Regions from separate parts of the Microbacterium sp. CCNWLW41 genome, predicted to be linked through region 1. Evidence: riboswitches for the same ligand, from Rfam matches in the RefSeq annotation. Region 1 holds a riboswitch; the other holds the start of a gene.
The links. Region 1 has a riboswitch for FMN ahead of ribD (bifunctional diaminohydroxyphosphoribosylaminopyrimidine deaminase/5-amino-6-(5-phosphoribosylamino)uracil reductase RibD). Riboswitches for the same ligand answer to the same signal wherever they lie in the genome.
Positions count from the first base shown of each region.

Region 2: another riboswitch for FMN. It lies ahead of ribD (bifunctional diaminohydroxyphosphoribosylaminopyrimidine deaminase/5-amino-6-(5-phosphoribosylamino)uracil reductase RibD); the one in region 1 lies ahead of ribD (bifunctional diaminohydroxyphosphoribosylaminopyrimidine deaminase/5-amino-6-(5-phosphoribosylamino)uracil reductase RibD).

Region 1 is NZ_JBAOJP010000011.1:55,313-62,894, forward strand. Features, by position in the region: gene ribA (GTP cyclohydrolase II) at 1-925, opposite strand, end outside; gene V6R91_RS30185 (riboflavin synthase) at 922-1,593, opposite strand; gene ribD (bifunctional diaminohydroxyphosphoribosylaminopyrimidine deaminase/5-amino-6-(5-phosphoribosylamino)uracil reductase RibD) at 1,593-2,630, opposite strand; FMN riboswitch at 2,699-2,860, opposite strand; gene V6R91_RS30195 (sugar-binding transcriptional regulator) at 2,952-3,911, opposite strand; gene V6R91_RS30200 (glycerol-3-phosphate dehydrogenase/oxidase) at 4,000-5,724, shown strand; gene glpK (glycerol kinase GlpK) at 5,790-7,340, shown strand; gene V6R91_RS30210 (Fpg/Nei family DNA glycosylase) at 7,380-7,582, opposite strand, start outside.
Region 2 is NZ_JBAOJP010000008.1:115,632-123,213, reverse strand. Features, by position in the region: gene trpS (tryptophan--tRNA ligase) at 1-189, shown strand, start outside; gene V6R91_RS25210 (TetR/AcrR family transcriptional regulator) at 220-879, opposite strand; gene V6R91_RS25205 (oxygenase MpaB family protein) at 952-1,821, shown strand; gene V6R91_RS25200 (GNAT family N-acetyltransferase) at 1,870-2,439, shown strand; gene V6R91_RS25195 (Fpg/Nei family DNA glycosylase) at 2,494-3,369, shown strand; FMN riboswitch at 3,438-3,590, shown strand; gene ribD (bifunctional diaminohydroxyphosphoribosylaminopyrimidine deaminase/5-amino-6-(5-phosphoribosylamino)uracil reductase RibD) at 3,646-4,695, shown strand; gene V6R91_RS25185 (riboflavin synthase) at 4,695-5,366, shown strand; gene ribA (GTP cyclohydrolase II) at 5,363-6,664, shown strand; gene ribH (6,7-dimethyl-8-ribityllumazine synthase) at 6,661-7,137, shown strand; gene V6R91_RS25170 (hypothetical protein) at 7,185-7,538, shown strand.

The DNA of each region.
Region 1 (7,582 bases):
CGATGCCGCGCCCCTCGTGGCCGCGCATGTAGATGACGACCCCGCCGTCCTGCTCGATGGCGTCCAGCGCCGCATCGAGCTGGGGGCCGCACTCGCACTTGAGCGACCCGAAGGCCTCGCCGGTCAGGCACTCGGAGTGCACGCGCACCAGCGGCGCGTCGGAGAGCTCGCCCGAGACGACCGCGATGTGGTCGGTGCCGGTGACGCGGTCCTTGTACGCGAGGAAGCGGAAGTCGCCGTGCGAGGTGGGCACGCGCGCCTCGGCGCGCAGGCTCACGCGGCGCTTGTGCGCGCCGTGGGTCGCCGGGTCGCACGGCGCGGTCTCGTCGAGGTGGGCGATGAGCTGCTCGATCGTGATCACCGGGATGTCGTGCTCGGCGCCGAGCTCTTGGAGACCCGGCAGTCGCATCATGCTGCCGTCGTCGGCCACGACCTCGCCGATGACGCCGACCGGCGTGAGCTCGGCGAGGCGCATGAGCTCCACCGCGGCCTCGGTGTGGCCGGCCCGCTCGCGGACGCCGCCGTCGACGGCGCGCAGGGGCAGGATGTGGCCGGGACGGATGAGGCTGGCAGGCGTCGACTCGGGGTCGGCGAGCACGTTGAGCGTGTGTGCGCGGTCGGATGCGCTGATGCCCGTCGACGAGCGGTCGGCCGCGTCGACGCTGACGGTGTACGCGGTGCCGCGGGCGTCCTCGTTGACCTCCACCATCGGGGGGAGGTCGAGACGGTCGGCCCAGTCGGCGGGCATCGGGGCGCACAGGAAGCCGCTGGTCCAGCGGACGGTCCAGGCGACCCACTCGGGCGTCGCGAGCTGTGCCGACAGCACGACGTCGCCCTCGTTCTCGCGGTTCTCATCGTCGGCGACGATGACCGGCCGGCCGGCGCGCAGCGCCGCCAGGGCCTCGGGGATCGTGGAAAGGCTCATGCGGAGCCTCCTTCCGTGGGTGCGGACGTCGCCGCGGAGACTGCTGAGGCGGCCGGGGCCGTGGAGGCGAAGGAGAGGAGGCGCTGCACGTGCCGCGCCAGGATGTCGGTCTCGAGGTTGACGCGGTCGCCCGGGACCCGGGCGCCGAGGGTCGTCGCGGCGAGGGTCTCGGGAATGAGCGAGACCTCGAACCAGCCGTCGCCGGGGGAGGCGGGGCTGGCGGCGCTGACCGTGAGCGAGACGCCGTCGACGGCGATCGAGCCCTTGTCGACGACAAGGGGCGCGAGCGGTGCCGGCAGCGAGATGCGCAGCACCTGCCACTGCGCGCCGGGGCGCACCTCGAGCACCTCGCCGGTGCCGTCGATGTGACCCTGCACGATGTGCCCGCCCAGTCGTCCGTGCGCAGCCGTGGCGCGCTCGAGGTTCACGCGGCGTCCCGCTGCGACCCCGGCGAGGGTCGACATGTCCAGGGTCTGCTTCATCACGTCCGCGGTGAACCAGTCCGCGCCCTGGTCGACGACGGTGAGGCACACGCCGCTGACCGAGATCGAGTCGCCGTGCGCGGCATCCGACACCGCCTTCGGGGCGGTGACCGTCACGCGCACGCCGTCGCCCGACGGCTCGACGGCGGCGATCTCGCCGATCTCCTCGACGATTCCGGTGAACATCACTCGTCTCCTTCCGACGACGGGCGGGCGACGATGAGCAGATCATCGCCGAGGGGGGTGACGGATGCCACGGCCAGGCGTCGCGCCTCGGTGATCGTGGTCACGCCGATGTCCTGGAGCGCGAGGCGGTCGCCGCCGAGCAGCACGGGGGCGACGTACACGAGGAGCTCGTCGGCGAGCCCGTCGCGAAGGAAGGAGGCGGCGACGGAGGGCCCGCCCTCGACGAACACGCGCTGCACGCCGCGACGGCGGAGGTCTTCGAGCAGCGCCGGGAGGCCGCCGGACGCGGGGTCGCCGGGGAACTGCAGGAATGCGTGCGGGTGCCGGCGCAGCGCCGCGGTCTCGGGCACCGCGCGGGCGCCCACGACGACGGGGACAGGCTGTTGCGACAGGAGCGAGCCGTCCTCGGCACGCGCGGTGAGGGCCGGGTCGTCGGCGAGGACCGTGCCGGTGCCGGCCACGATGGCGTCCGCCTGCGCCCGGCGCACGTGGACGTCGGCGCGCGCCACCGGTCCGGTGATCCACTGGCTGGTGCCGTCGGATGCCGCAGCCCGCCCGTCGAGGCTCTGGGCCCACTTCACCGTCACGTGCGGGCGACCGAGGCGCTGCACCGTGAGCCACGCGTCGAGCAGCGCGGCCGCCTCCGGCGCGAACAGGCCGGACTCGACGTCCACGCCGGCAGCGCGGAGCCGGTCGGCGCCGCCGGAGGAGTGGTCGCCGGGGTCGGCGACGGCGTACACCACGCGGGCGACCCCGGCGGCGATGAGCGCCTGGGCGCACGGGCCGGTGCGTCCGGTGTGGTTGCAGGGTTCGAGGGTGACGACGGCGGTCGCACCGCGGGCTGCGCCCGGCGCCAGCTGCGACAGGGCATCGACCTCGGCGTGCGGCGTCCCGGCGCCGCGGTGCCAGCCCTCGGCGAGGATCTCGCCGTCGGGCGAGAGCAGCACGGCACCGACCTGCGGGTTCACGCCCCGCGGGCCGCGCACGGCGAGCTCCAGCGCGCGACGCATCGCGTCGTGTTCCGCTGCGCTTGCCATCCGGCCCCTCGTCTCGTCGTCGTCTACGACGCTCCGGGGCACGGGAAGCCGCGGCGCGCAGGGCGCCGCTCGTGCTGCCTCCCATCCGGACTAGCGACGGATACCCGTCGCATCACCGTCGGTTCCGGAGTTCCACCGGATCGGCCGTGGCGGCATCCGATCGGATGCTGATGCCTCGGCTCGCGGACTGTCACCGCCGGTTCGGATTCTCACCGACCCCGGAGCACGTTGATGCTCACGAGTGTAGTCAACGCGGCATCCGTTCATTCATTCCATGTCTTCGCATGTACTTCGTCGCGAGGCGGGCGCGGCATGCGGCCGTCACTCCAGCAGCGCGCGCGCGGTGGCCTCGTCCACGACCAGGTCGGTGGCGATGCGCGCGGCCAGCGCCCCGCGCAGGCTCGCGAGCTTCGAGACGCCCGAGACGATGCACAGGCGCCGGGGGATCCGCCGCAGCAGGTCGAGGCTCGGGCCCGTCGCGCGGGCGTTGAGCGTGATGCCGTCGCTCGAGCCGTCGGCGCGGTAGAAGACCGTCGCGACGTCGCCGACCACGCCCTCGTCGGCGAGCTCGTCGAGCTCGCCCGCCTCGAGGTAGCCGCCGCTGTACACGTGGCTGGGCACCTGCGAGCCCGCCGAGCCGGTGCTGAAGACGACGAGGTCCATCGACGTCTGCATGTCGAGGATCCGGCGGGTGCTGCGCTCCCGCCACATCGCCCGCTTCGTCGCCGGGTCGTCGAAGAATGCCGGCACCGGGAACTGCTGCGCGCTGCCGTCGTACGCCGCGGCGAAGCGGCTGAGGATCTCGCTGGCGTACAGGAGGCCGGTCGTGTGCGTGTTGCCCGAGCCGTTGAGCTGCACGAACGTCGCGCCGTGGACCGGCTTGGGCACCAGATGCCGGCTCACCGCGGCGGTCGTCGACCCCCACGCGACACCCACCGTCATGTCGTCCTGGACGAGGTCGGCGACGATGTGGGCGGCGGCGATCGCGACGCGCTGGAGGCGGTCGACCTCGGTGGCGTCCTCGGGCACCGGAACGACGTCGGCCGCGATGCCGAACCGTTCGGCCAGGCGCTCCTCGAGCCCCTCGGGGGCGGCGAAGGGAGACCGGATGCGGATGTCGACGATGCCCGCGGCGCGCGCATGGGTGAGCAGGCGCGACACCGTCGAACGCGACGTGCCGAGCTCGCGGGCGATCGCCTCCATCGTGCGGTCCTGCACGTAATACAGGTGCGCGGCGGTGAGGGCCCGCTGCACCGTCCGGGCGTCGCCGATCTGCTCCATCGTGCCATTCTGCACGTATGTGCATATGGCCTGCAAGGACGTCCAGAGGTGTCATCATGGTCACCAGCGACACGAAAGGGGGCCGGCGATGACGGCGGGTTCGGAGCGAGGATTCGAGGCACTTTCGGCGCGTCCGTATGCCGACGTGCTGATCATCGGGGGCGGCATCAACGGCCTCGCCACCTTCCGCGACCTCGCCATCCAGGGCGTGGACGTCGCGCTCGTCGAGAAGGACGACTTCGTCAGCGGCGCCTCCGCGGCCTCGTCCCACATGATCCACGGCGGCATCCGCTACCTCGAGAACGGCGAGTTCCGTCTCGTGCACGAGGCGGTCACCGAGCGCAACGCGCTGCTCAAGACCGCACCGCACTACGTGCGCCCGCTGCAGACGACCATCCCGATCTTCTCCACCTTCTCCGGCGTCCTCTCCGCTCCGCTGCGCTTCCTCCGCCACGGCGGCGGAAAGCACCGGGAGCGCGGCGCCGCGCTCATCAAGATCGGGCTGGTCATCTACGACTCCTTCTCCCGTGGCGGAGGTCTGTTCGGGCGCGGCACCGTGCCGCGCCACACGTTCCACGGCCGCAAGCGCTCGCTCGCGCAGCTCCCTCAGCTGAACCCCGACGTGAAGTACACCGCCACCTACTGGGATGCCTCGCTCCACGACCCCGAGCGCCTGGCGATCGACGTCCTGCGCGACGGCCGCATCGCCGGCGGCGAGCGCGCGCGCGCTGCGAACCACACCGCGGCGGTGGGGGTCGACCGCGGACGGGTCGTGCTGCGCGACGCGCTGAGCGGCGAGGAGACGCGGTTCGCGGCATCCGTCGTCGTCAACGCCAGCGGACCGTGGACGGATCTGACGAACCTTGCCCTGGGCGACCCGACACGCTACATGGGCGGCACCAAGGGCTCGCACATCGTGCTCGACCACCCCGAGCTGCTCGCTGCGACGGGCGGCCGGGAGCTGTTCTTCGAGAACGAGGACGGCCGCATCGTCCTCATCTACCCCCTGAAGGGTCGCGTGCTGGTCGGCACCACCGACCTCGAGCACGAGATGGGCGACCCGGTCGTGTGCACCGAGGCCGAGGTCGACTACTTCATCGACCTCGTCGGGCAGGTGCTGCCCACCGTGCCGGTGCAGCGTTCGCAGATCGTCTACCGGTTCTCGGGCTTGCGGCCGCTGCCGGGCCACGGCGAGCTCTCGCCCGGCTTCGTCTCGCGGGACTATCGCATCGAGTCCGCCCCGCTCGTGGGAGGGGACGCCACGGTCCTGAGCCTCGTCGGCGGCAAGTGGACGACCTTCCGCGCCTCGGCCGAGGACCTCGCCGACCGCGCCCTCGAGCTGCTCGCCCAGCCCCGCCGTCGCTCCACCCGCGGCCTGCCGATCGGCGGCGGCCGGGGCTACCCCGTCACCGAGCGCGCGCGGCAGCAGTGGATCGCCTCGCACGCCGTGGACGTCCCCGCCGCGCGCGTGGCGACGCTGCTGGACCGCTACGGCACGGTCGCGGCATCCGTCGTCGAGGCCATCGCACAGGACCCGGACGACGCGCTCCTGGACCACGCGCCCTCCTACAGCTCGGGCGAGCTGCGGCACCTCGCGGCGACCGAGGACGTCGCGCACCTCGACGACCTGCTCCTGCGCCGCACGAGCATCGCCTTCACCGGCGGTGCGACGCCCGACGCGGTGGCCGAGGTCGCCGACGCCGTCGCGCCGGTGCTCGGGTGGGATGCGGACCGCGTCTCCCTCGAGATCGCCCGTGCCCTCGAGCGGGTCCACGCCGCCGACCCGACGTGGTCCCCGGCGTCGGCACGATAGCCTGACCGCACCGCGCCCGAGGGCGCCGTCGCGGGTACTGCCGCCCGCCGAGGAAGGAGACGAGGTTGCCCGACCACGTGCTGTCCATCGATCAGGGCACGACCTCGACGCGCGCGATCGTGTTCGACTCCGGCGGCGCGGTCGTCGCCGTCTCGCAGCGCGAGCACGAGCAGATCTTCCCCCGCGCGGGCTGGGTCGAGCACGATCCGGTCGAGATCTGGACGAACACCGAATGGGTGGTGGCCTCGTGCCTCTCGCGCGCCGGGATCGGCGCGTCCGAGGTCGCGGCGATCGGCGTGACCAATCAGCGCGAGACCGCCGTCGTGTGGGAGAAGCGCACCGGCCGGCCCGTGCACAACGCCCTCGTCTGGCAGGACACCCGCACGCAGCCGCGCATCGACGAGATGTCGCGCGACGGCGGGGGCGACCGATTCGCCGACACCACCGGTCTGCCGCTGGCGACCTACTTCTCGGCGTCGAAAGTGGCGTGGATCCTCGACCACGTGCCCGGCGCGCGCGCGGCCGCGGAGGCGGGCGACCTGCTGTTCGGCACGCCCGACACGTGGGTGGTGTGGAACCTCACCGGCGGCGCGCGCGGCGGCATCCACGTCACCGACGTCACCAACGCCTCGCGGACGCTCCTGATGGACCTGCGCACCCTCGACTGGTCCGACGAGCTGCTGGCGACCTGGCGCATCCCGCGGGCGATGATGCCGGCCATCCGCTCCTCATCGGAGGTCGTCGGCGAATCGCTGCTGCCGGAGGTCCTCCACGGCGCCCCGATCGCCGGGATCCTCGGCGACCAGCAGGCGGCGACCTTCGGGCAGGCGGCGTTCGACGCGGGAGAGTCGAAGAACACGTACGGCACGGGCAACTTCCTGCTCGTCAACACCGGGACCGAGATCATCCGCTCCGGCAGCGGGCTCATCACCACCGTCGGCTACCGGATCGGCGACGAGCCCGCGCGCTATGCGCTGGAGGGCTCGATCGCCGTGACCGGCTCGCTGGTCCAGTGGCTGCGCGACAACCTCGGCATCATCCAGCGCTCGGAGGAGGTCGAGACGCTCGCCTCGACCGTCGACGACAACGGCGGAGCGTACTTCGTGCCGGCGTTCTCCGGGCTTTTCGCGCCGTACTGGCGCCCCGACGCACGCGGCGCGCTCGTCGGCCTCACACGCTACGTCAACAAGGGGCACATCGCGCGGGCCGCCCTCGAGTCGACGGCCTTCCAGACCCGCGATGTCATCGAGGCGGTCGTCGCCGACACGGGACGGACGCTCGACGAGCTCCGCGTGGACGGCGGCATGACGCGCAACGACCTGCTGATGCAGTTCCAGGCCGACATCCTCGGCATCCCGGTGGTGCGCCCGAAGGTCGTCGAGACCACGGCGCTCGGCGCCGCGTACGCCGCGGGCCTGGCGACGGGGGTCTGGCGCGACCTCGACGAGCTGCGCGCCCACTGGCAGGAGGACGTCCGCTTCGAGCCGCGGATGGCGCAGGACGAGCGCGAGCGGCGATTCCGGCAGTGGCGCAAGGCCGTGTCGAAGTCGCTGGACTGGGTCGACGACGACGCCCGCGTGCTCATGGGCACCACCGAGACACCGCCGTTCGGCTGAGGCCTCGACGGGCGCCGCGGGGTCCCGGCGCGTCGGCGCCTACTTCAGCAGGCGCGAGAGGCGGCGGTCCGCGAGGATCTTGCCGCCGGTCTGGCAGGTCGGACAGTACTCGAGCGAGTTGTCGGCGAAGAACACGCTGCGCACCTCGTCGCCGCACACGGGGCAGGTCTCGCCTCGCCGGCCGTGCACCTGCATGCCGCGGCGCTTGGCGTCTTTGAGCTCGGCCGGAGGCTTGCCGGACG
Region 2 (7,582 bases), on a different contig from region 1:
TTCAAGAAGGGTCTCGCCGAGGTCGTCGTGGAGGAGTTCGGGCCCGTGCGGGAGCGTGCGCAGGAGCTGCTCGCGGACCCGGCCGAGCTCGACCGCATCCTCGCGGCGAACGCCGCCCGCGCCGACGAGGTCGCCGACGCGACCCTCGCCGACGTCTACGGCAAGGTCGGCCTGCTCCGCCGCGTCTGACGCTCCGCCGGGCCGGCGCCCCCGACCGCGTCAGCCGTGCGCGGCGAGGACGCGCTTGAGATCGGCGAGTCCCCGTTCGAAGTCCGCCGTCCCCGCCGCGAACGTGCCGGCGTCCTCCGCATCCGCCCACTGGTCCATGAGGACGGTCGCGACGGCTCCGGACGCGTTCGCCAGCAGCAGCGCCTCCCGCACCACCCGGCCCTCGCCGAGAACGCGACGCTCCGGGTGCGCGAGCAGCCACCGGGCGGTGAGATCGACGAGCTGATGCCGCAGCGTCGAGAAGGTCTCCTCCCAGCGCCCGAGGGTCTCGGGCTGTTCGCGGACGAGCCGACGACGACCGGCCATGACCAGGGGATCGACCGTGTCGCTGCCGACCGAGGCCAGTGAGACCACGTTCAGCGCACGGGGGATGTTCCCGGGGTCGGCGTCGAGGATCGCCATCGCCTGCTCCTCCGGGATCATCCGGAGCCCGGGGCCGAAGACGGCGGCGTCGACGGAGGCGACGTAGTTGAAGAACGTGCTCCGTGCGACGTCGGCACGTGCACAGATCTCGGCGACCGTCACGGAGGCGTAGCCGTATTCGCAGGCGATGCCGATCGCCGCGCGCTCGATGGCCCGCAGCGTGCGCCTCCGATTCCGCTCGCGCCTTCCGGTAGCGGCGGGACTGGGACCTTCGCTAATGTCGGACATAGTCCAAGTATGGACATAGTCCACCAATATGGTGGAGTGGACCGCCGCGTTGCGCCGAACCCCAGGAGTGCCATGTCCCCTGCCGTCGATCCCGTCACCGCGTCCGCCGTCTCCGCCCGCGAGGATGAGGGATACTTCGGACCGGAGAGCGTCTCCTGGCGTGTCTTCTCCGACCCCGCCACCAAGCTGGGCGGCATGGCAGCCCTCCTGCTCCAGGCGCTCAACCCGAACATGATGCGCCTCTTCGACCATGCGACCGCCGCGTACGACGACCCCGCAGGGCGCAGCGAGCGCACGGGCCGGTTCCTCGAGACCACGGTGTTCGGGGACCGCGCGCACGCCGACGCCGCGGCCGCATCGGTCCGGCGGATGCACGCCCACGCCGTCTGGACCGACCCGCACTCCGGGCAGACGCTCCGCGCCGACGAGCCGGCCTGGCTCGACTGGACCCACAACACTCTCGTGTTCGCTCTCCTTCGTTCGTCGGAGGCCTTCGGCCTGGAGCTGACGCCGGACGAGCAGGACGCCTTCGTCCGCGAGCAGCACATCGCCGCGGGTCTCGTCGGCTGCGAGGTCACCGGGCTGCCCGCCTCCCGAGCCGACCTGGAACAGTACATCGACGACCAACGGCACTGGATGGCGCTCACCCTGCCCGCCGCCCAGGTGACCCGGACTCTCCGCGCGCCGCGCCTGCGCGGCAACCCGATCGCGGTGTGGACGTCCGTCGTCGTGCAGGACGGGGTGCTCTCCCTCCTGCCGGACTGGGCGCTTCTCCTCTACGGCGTCGAGGGGCGACCGATGAACCTGCGGCGGGCCGGACGCAGCACCCGGCGCCTGATCGGACTCGCGCGTCGGAACCGCCCCTACGATCGGCTCATCACGGAGATCACCGACCGCGTGGACACCCACCCTTACCGCAAGGTCCGCGCCGCCCGGCGCTGACCGGGGTCGGGAACCGGGGTGGCGGCCCCTCCGAGATATCCTGGAGGGATGGATTCCGTCGTGCTGCACACCGATCGTCTCGTCCTCCGCCCGCCGACGGAGACCGACGTCGACGCGATCACCGCAGCATGCCAGGACCCCGAGATCCCGCGCTGGACGACGGTCCCCAGCCCGTACTCCCGCAAGGACGCGGAGGACTTCGTCGCCTTCGTCGCACAGGCCTGGGACGACGGCAACGAGGCCGTCTGGGGCGTCTACCGCGACGAGTCACTCATCGCGTGCGTCGGACTGCACCACATCACCGAGCACCGCGCGGGCGGGCACGCGGAGCTCGGGTACTGGACCGCTCCCGCCGCACGCGGGCACGGCTACCTCAGCGAGGCGGCCCGCGCGGTCGTCGACTGGGGTTTCCGCGACCTCGGCCTCGCCCGCATCCAGTGGCAGGCGGTGGAGGGAAACATCCCGTCGGCCCGCACCGCCCGCGGCCTCGGCTTCCGCTTCGAGGGCACGCGTCGTCAGGCCCTCGTCAGCCACCGCGGCCGCGACGACGGCTGGACGGCGGGTCTGCTGTCGACCGACGACCGCTCCCCCGTCGACTGGCCGGTGGATCTGGGCTGACCGAGCGGGGACGAGACCGGCACGGATGTCGGCGTCCGGTGGCAGGATGGGCGCATGCCCGAGATGCCGGAGGTCCAGGGTCTCGTCGACTTCCTCGCCGAGAGGACGACGGGTCTGACACTCACGCGCGCCGCGGTGTCCGCCATCGCCGCGCTCAAGACCTTCGACCCGCCGCTGACGGCGCTGCCCGGCGCCGCCGTGCGGGGCGTGCAGCGACACGGGAAGTTCATCGACCTGGACCTCGCGGCGCCGGGCGGCGAAGGCCTGCACCTCGTGTTCCATCTCGCCAAGGCCGGGTGGCTCCGCTGGTACGAGCAGATGCCGACCACACCGGTCCGCCCCGGCCGCTCGCCGATCGCCCTCCGTGTCGCCTTCGACGACGACAGCGGCTTCGATCTCACCGAGGCGGGCACGAAGAAGTCCCTGGCCGTGTACGTCGTCCGAGACCCCGCAGAGGTCCCCGGGATCGCCCGGCTCGGCCCTGACCCCCTGGATCCCGCCTTCACGAGGGAGGCGTTCGCCGCGCTCCTCGAGGGGCGACGCACGCAGATCAAGGGACTCCTGCGCGATCAGGGGGTGATCGCCGGGATCGGCAACGCGTACTCGGACGAGATCCTGCACGCGGCGCGCATGTCGCCGTACGCGGCGGCCGCCTCTCTCGGCCCGGAGGACGTGACCCGGCTCTACGACGCCATGCACTCCACCCTGGCCGAGGCGGTGGCCGCCGCCTCCGGAAAGCCCCCGGCGGACCTGAAGGACGCCAAGCGGCGCGGGATGCAGGTCCACGGCCGACGCGGCGAGGCCTGCCCCGTCTGCGGGGACACCGTGCGCAGCGTCTTCTTCGCGGACCGGTCCCTGGAATACTGCCCGACCTGTCAGACCGGTGGGAAGACGCTCGCCGACCGCCGCCTCTCGCGATTGCTCAAGTAACCCGGAGACGCGGGAAAGATGCAACGGAATAAGATCGGGGGTGATGCGTTGAGGAGACTCAGAGCATCAACGTGCTCCGGGGTCGGTGAGAATCCGAACCGGCGGTGAGAGTCCGCGAACCGAGGACGCGCCCCGCGCGACCGAGGCCGATCCGGTGGAATTCCGGAACCGACGGTGATGCGAGGCAGAGCCTCGTCAGTCCGGATAGGAGGCAGCACGCGAGTATTCGACGTGCGTCCCCGGAGCCATCGATCAGGTCGGAAAGGGACGACGCACATGACGACGACGGCGGCGGAGCGCGCGGCGATGACGCGCGCCATCGAGCTGGCCCGTCGCGGTCCCCGCGGCGTCAATCCGCAGGTCGGCGCCGTTCTGCTCTCCCCTACGGGTGAGACCCTTGCGGAAGGCTGGCATCGCGGCGCCGGCACCCCGCACGCCGAGGTCGATGCCCTGTCCCGCCTCGCCCCCGGCGCCGCGCACGGCGCCACCGCGGTCGTCACCCTCGAGCCGTGCAACCACACCGGTCGCACCGGCCCGTGCGCGGTCGCCCTCATCGAGGCCGGAGTCTCGCGCGTCGTCTACGCGCTGGACGACCCGGGAGAGCTGTCGGGGGGCGGGGCCGAGCGCCTGCGCGGCGCCGGCGTCGACGTCGAGGCCGGCGAGCAGGCGGACGCCGCCAGGGAGGTCGTCGCCGACTGGATGACCGCCCAACGTCTCGGGCGCCCGCACGTCACCGTGAAGTGGGCCCAGAGCCTGGACGGACGCGCGGCCGCGGCCGACGGGTCGAGCCAGTGGATCACCGGCGCCGCCGCGCGCGCCGACGTGCACCGCCGTCGTGCCCGGGCGGATGCGATCGTCGTGGGCACGGGAACCGTCCTCGCCGACGACCCTGCGCTCACCGCGCGCGACGGCGGCCGCCTTCTCGACCACCAGCCGGTCCCTGTCGTGATCGGCGGCCGTGCGGTCCCCGCCGACGCCGCACTGCGACAGCACCCGCACGAGCCGATCCTGATCCCCGGACACGACCTCCGCGAAGCGTTGCGGCTGCTGCATGACCGCGGCCTCCAGCGCGTCTTCGTCGAGGGCGGCCCGACGCTCGCCAGCGCGTTCGTCGCCGCCGGGCTCGCGGACGCCGTCCTCGCCTACATCGCGCCGGTCCTGCTGGGAGGCCCCCGGCTCGCCCTGACGGACATCGGCGTCGACGACATCTCCGGGGCGCGGCGCCTCGTCGTGGACGAGTGGCTGCCCCTCGGAGCGGATCTGCTCGCGATCGCCCGGCCCGCCTCGCCCCACGACCACGACGGACCCCCCGAAGGAGCAGCCTGATGTTCACCGGAATCATCGAGGAGGTCGGCGAGATCACCGCGATCGTCCCGGCCGGAGACGGCTGGCGGCTCACCGTGCGTGCTCCCCGCGCGGCCTCGGACGCCGTGCACGGGGAGTCGATCGCGGTGAGCGGGGTGTGCCTCACCGTCGTGGGCTCCACGACGGACGCCTTCGACGCCGATGTCATGAAGCAGACCCTCGACGTCTCGGCGATCGCCGACGCGCAGGTCGGCACGCGGGTCAACATCGAGAAGGCGATGCCCGTCGGCGCCCGCCTGGGCGGGCACATCGTGCAGGGGCACGTGGACGGCATCGGCACGGTGCTCGACGTCCGCCCGGGTGCGCAGTGGAGCGTGCTGCGCGTCTCCCTGCCTGCGGACCTGGCGCCGCTGGTGGTGGACAAGGGGTCGATCAGCGTCGCCGGAACCTCCCTCACGGTCAGCGCCGTGAGCGCCCCCACGGTCGCAAGCGGACACTGGTTCGAGGTCTCCCTCATCCCCGAGACGCTCGCCGCGACCACCCTCGGCGCCCTCCGGGTCGGCGACCGGGTCAACCTCGAGACCGACGTCCTCGCCCGTCACGTCGAGCGCCTCCTGGCGTTCCGCGCGCACACTCCGGCAGCTCAGACCCCCGGCGCACCGGACGCCGGCACGGAAGGAGGCTCGCGATGAGCCTGTCCACCATCCCCGAGGCCCTCGACGCGCTGCGCGCCGGACGGCCCGTCATCGTCGCCGACGACGAGAACCGCGAGAACGAGGGCGACGTCATCCTGTCGGCCGAGCTGGCCACGCCCGAGTGGGTGGCCTGGACCGTGCGCTGGTCTTCCGGCTTCCTGTGCGCGCCCATGCCCGCCGACATCGCGGACGCCCTGAACCTCCCCCCGATGGTCGAGGTGAACGAGGACGCCCGCTCGACCGCGTACACGGTGAGCGTGGACGCCGCCGCCGGCGTCACCACCGGCATCAGCGCCTCGGACCGCGCGCGCACGCTCAACGTGCTCGCGGATGCCGCGTCGACGGCCTCGGACCTCATCCGCCCGGGCCATGTCCTCCCGCTCCGCGCCGTCGACGGCGGGGTCCGCGAACGCAGCGGCCACACCGAGGCCGCCGTCGAGCTCATGCGACTGGCGGGTCTGCGTCCGGTCGGGGCGATCGCCGAGGTCGTGGCGGAGGACGGCAGCATGATGCGGCTGCCCGGCCTCCAGGAGCTCGGCGCCCGCGACGGGGTCCCCGTGATCACCATCGAGCAGCTCATCGCCTACCTCGACGAGCACGAGCCGCGGGAGGAGTCCTCGCCGGCGGCGACGAGCCGGCGGCGGGTGAGCCTCCGCGCCGACGCAAACGTCCCGACGACTCACGGCACGTTCCGGTTCCTCGCCTACAAGGATCGCGTGACGGGCACCGACCACATCGCGGTCGTCTCCGGCGAGCCCGGGGAGACGGCGCTGGTGCGCGTGCATTCCGAGTGTCTGACGGGCGAGGCGTTCGGCTCGCTGAAGTGCGAGTGCGGTCCGCAGCTCGAGGCCGCCCTCGACGCGATCGAGCAGGACGGCGGCATCGTCATCTACATGCGCGGCCACGAGGGGCGCGGCATCGGCCTCATCAACAAGCTGCGCGCTTACAGCCTCCAGGAGGAGGGGCTGGACACCGTGGATGCGAACATCGCGCTGGGCCTGCCTGCCGACGCGCGCGACTACGCCGCGGCGGCGGGGATCCTCGCCGACCTCGGCGTGTCCAAGGTGCGTCTGCTGACGAACAACACCGACAAGGTCTCCCAGCTGCGCGAGCTGGGTCTCGACGTGGTGGAGCAGGCCCCCCTCATCGTCGGCGTCGGACCGAACAACCACCAGTACCTGGCCACCAAGCGCGACCGGATGGGGCACATCATCGGCGAGGCGGAGCTGGCCGCCGCCCTCGCGCGCACCGAGGAGATCGCCGACGGCGAGCACGAGCTGAAGGAGCACGCATGAGCGGCGCAGGAGCACCCGAGACCGGCGGCATCGACGCGAAGGGCACCCACGTGGTCGTCGTCGCGGGGACGTGGCACGACACCATCACCAACGGCCTGATCGCCGGGGCGCAGCGTGTCCTCGACGCGGCCGGGGCCACGCATCGCCTCGTCCGCGTCCCCGGTTCGTTCGAGCTCGCGGTGGCGGCGCAGGCCGCCTTCGCGGGCGGGGCCGACGCGGTGGTGGCGCTCGGGGTGATCATCCGTGGCGGCACGCCGCACTTCGAGTACGTCTCGGCCGCGACGACCGACGGGCTCACCCGGGTCGCGCTCGATGCCGGACGCCCGGTCGGATTCGGCGTCCTCACCCTGGACGACGAGCAGCAGGGGCTGGATCGCGCCGGTCTCCCCGGCTCCCGCGAGGACAAGGGCGCGGAAGCGGCGGACGCCGCGCTGCGGACGGCCCTCGTGATCCGCGAACTGCGCGGCGCCTGAGGCTCGCCTTCCTAGCGCCGGTGCGGCGCCAGGCCTAGGCTTCCGCCATGGAGACCCTGCGCCTGATCGTCGTGTTCGTCCATCTCATCGGCTTCGCCGTGCTCTTCGGAGCATGGGCCGCCCAGGCCTTCGGCGGCGAGCGCCGCATCACCAAGCTCATGGACTGGGGCCTCGCGATCGCCGGTGTCGCCGGACTCGCCCTCGCCGCTCCGTGGGGCATCTCCTACGACCTCAACTACGTCAAGATCGGAGTGAAGCTCGTCGTGCTGCTCGTGATCGGCGCCATGCTCGGCATCGGCGCCGCGCGCCAGAAGCGCGGTGAGGCGGTGCCGTCCGGAGTGTTCTGGCTGATCGGTCTGCTCACGCTGGCCAACGCCGGGATGGGCCTGCTCTGGCGCTGACCCCCTCGTCGTCGATGCGGCCGGTTCCGGGAACGGACCGGCCG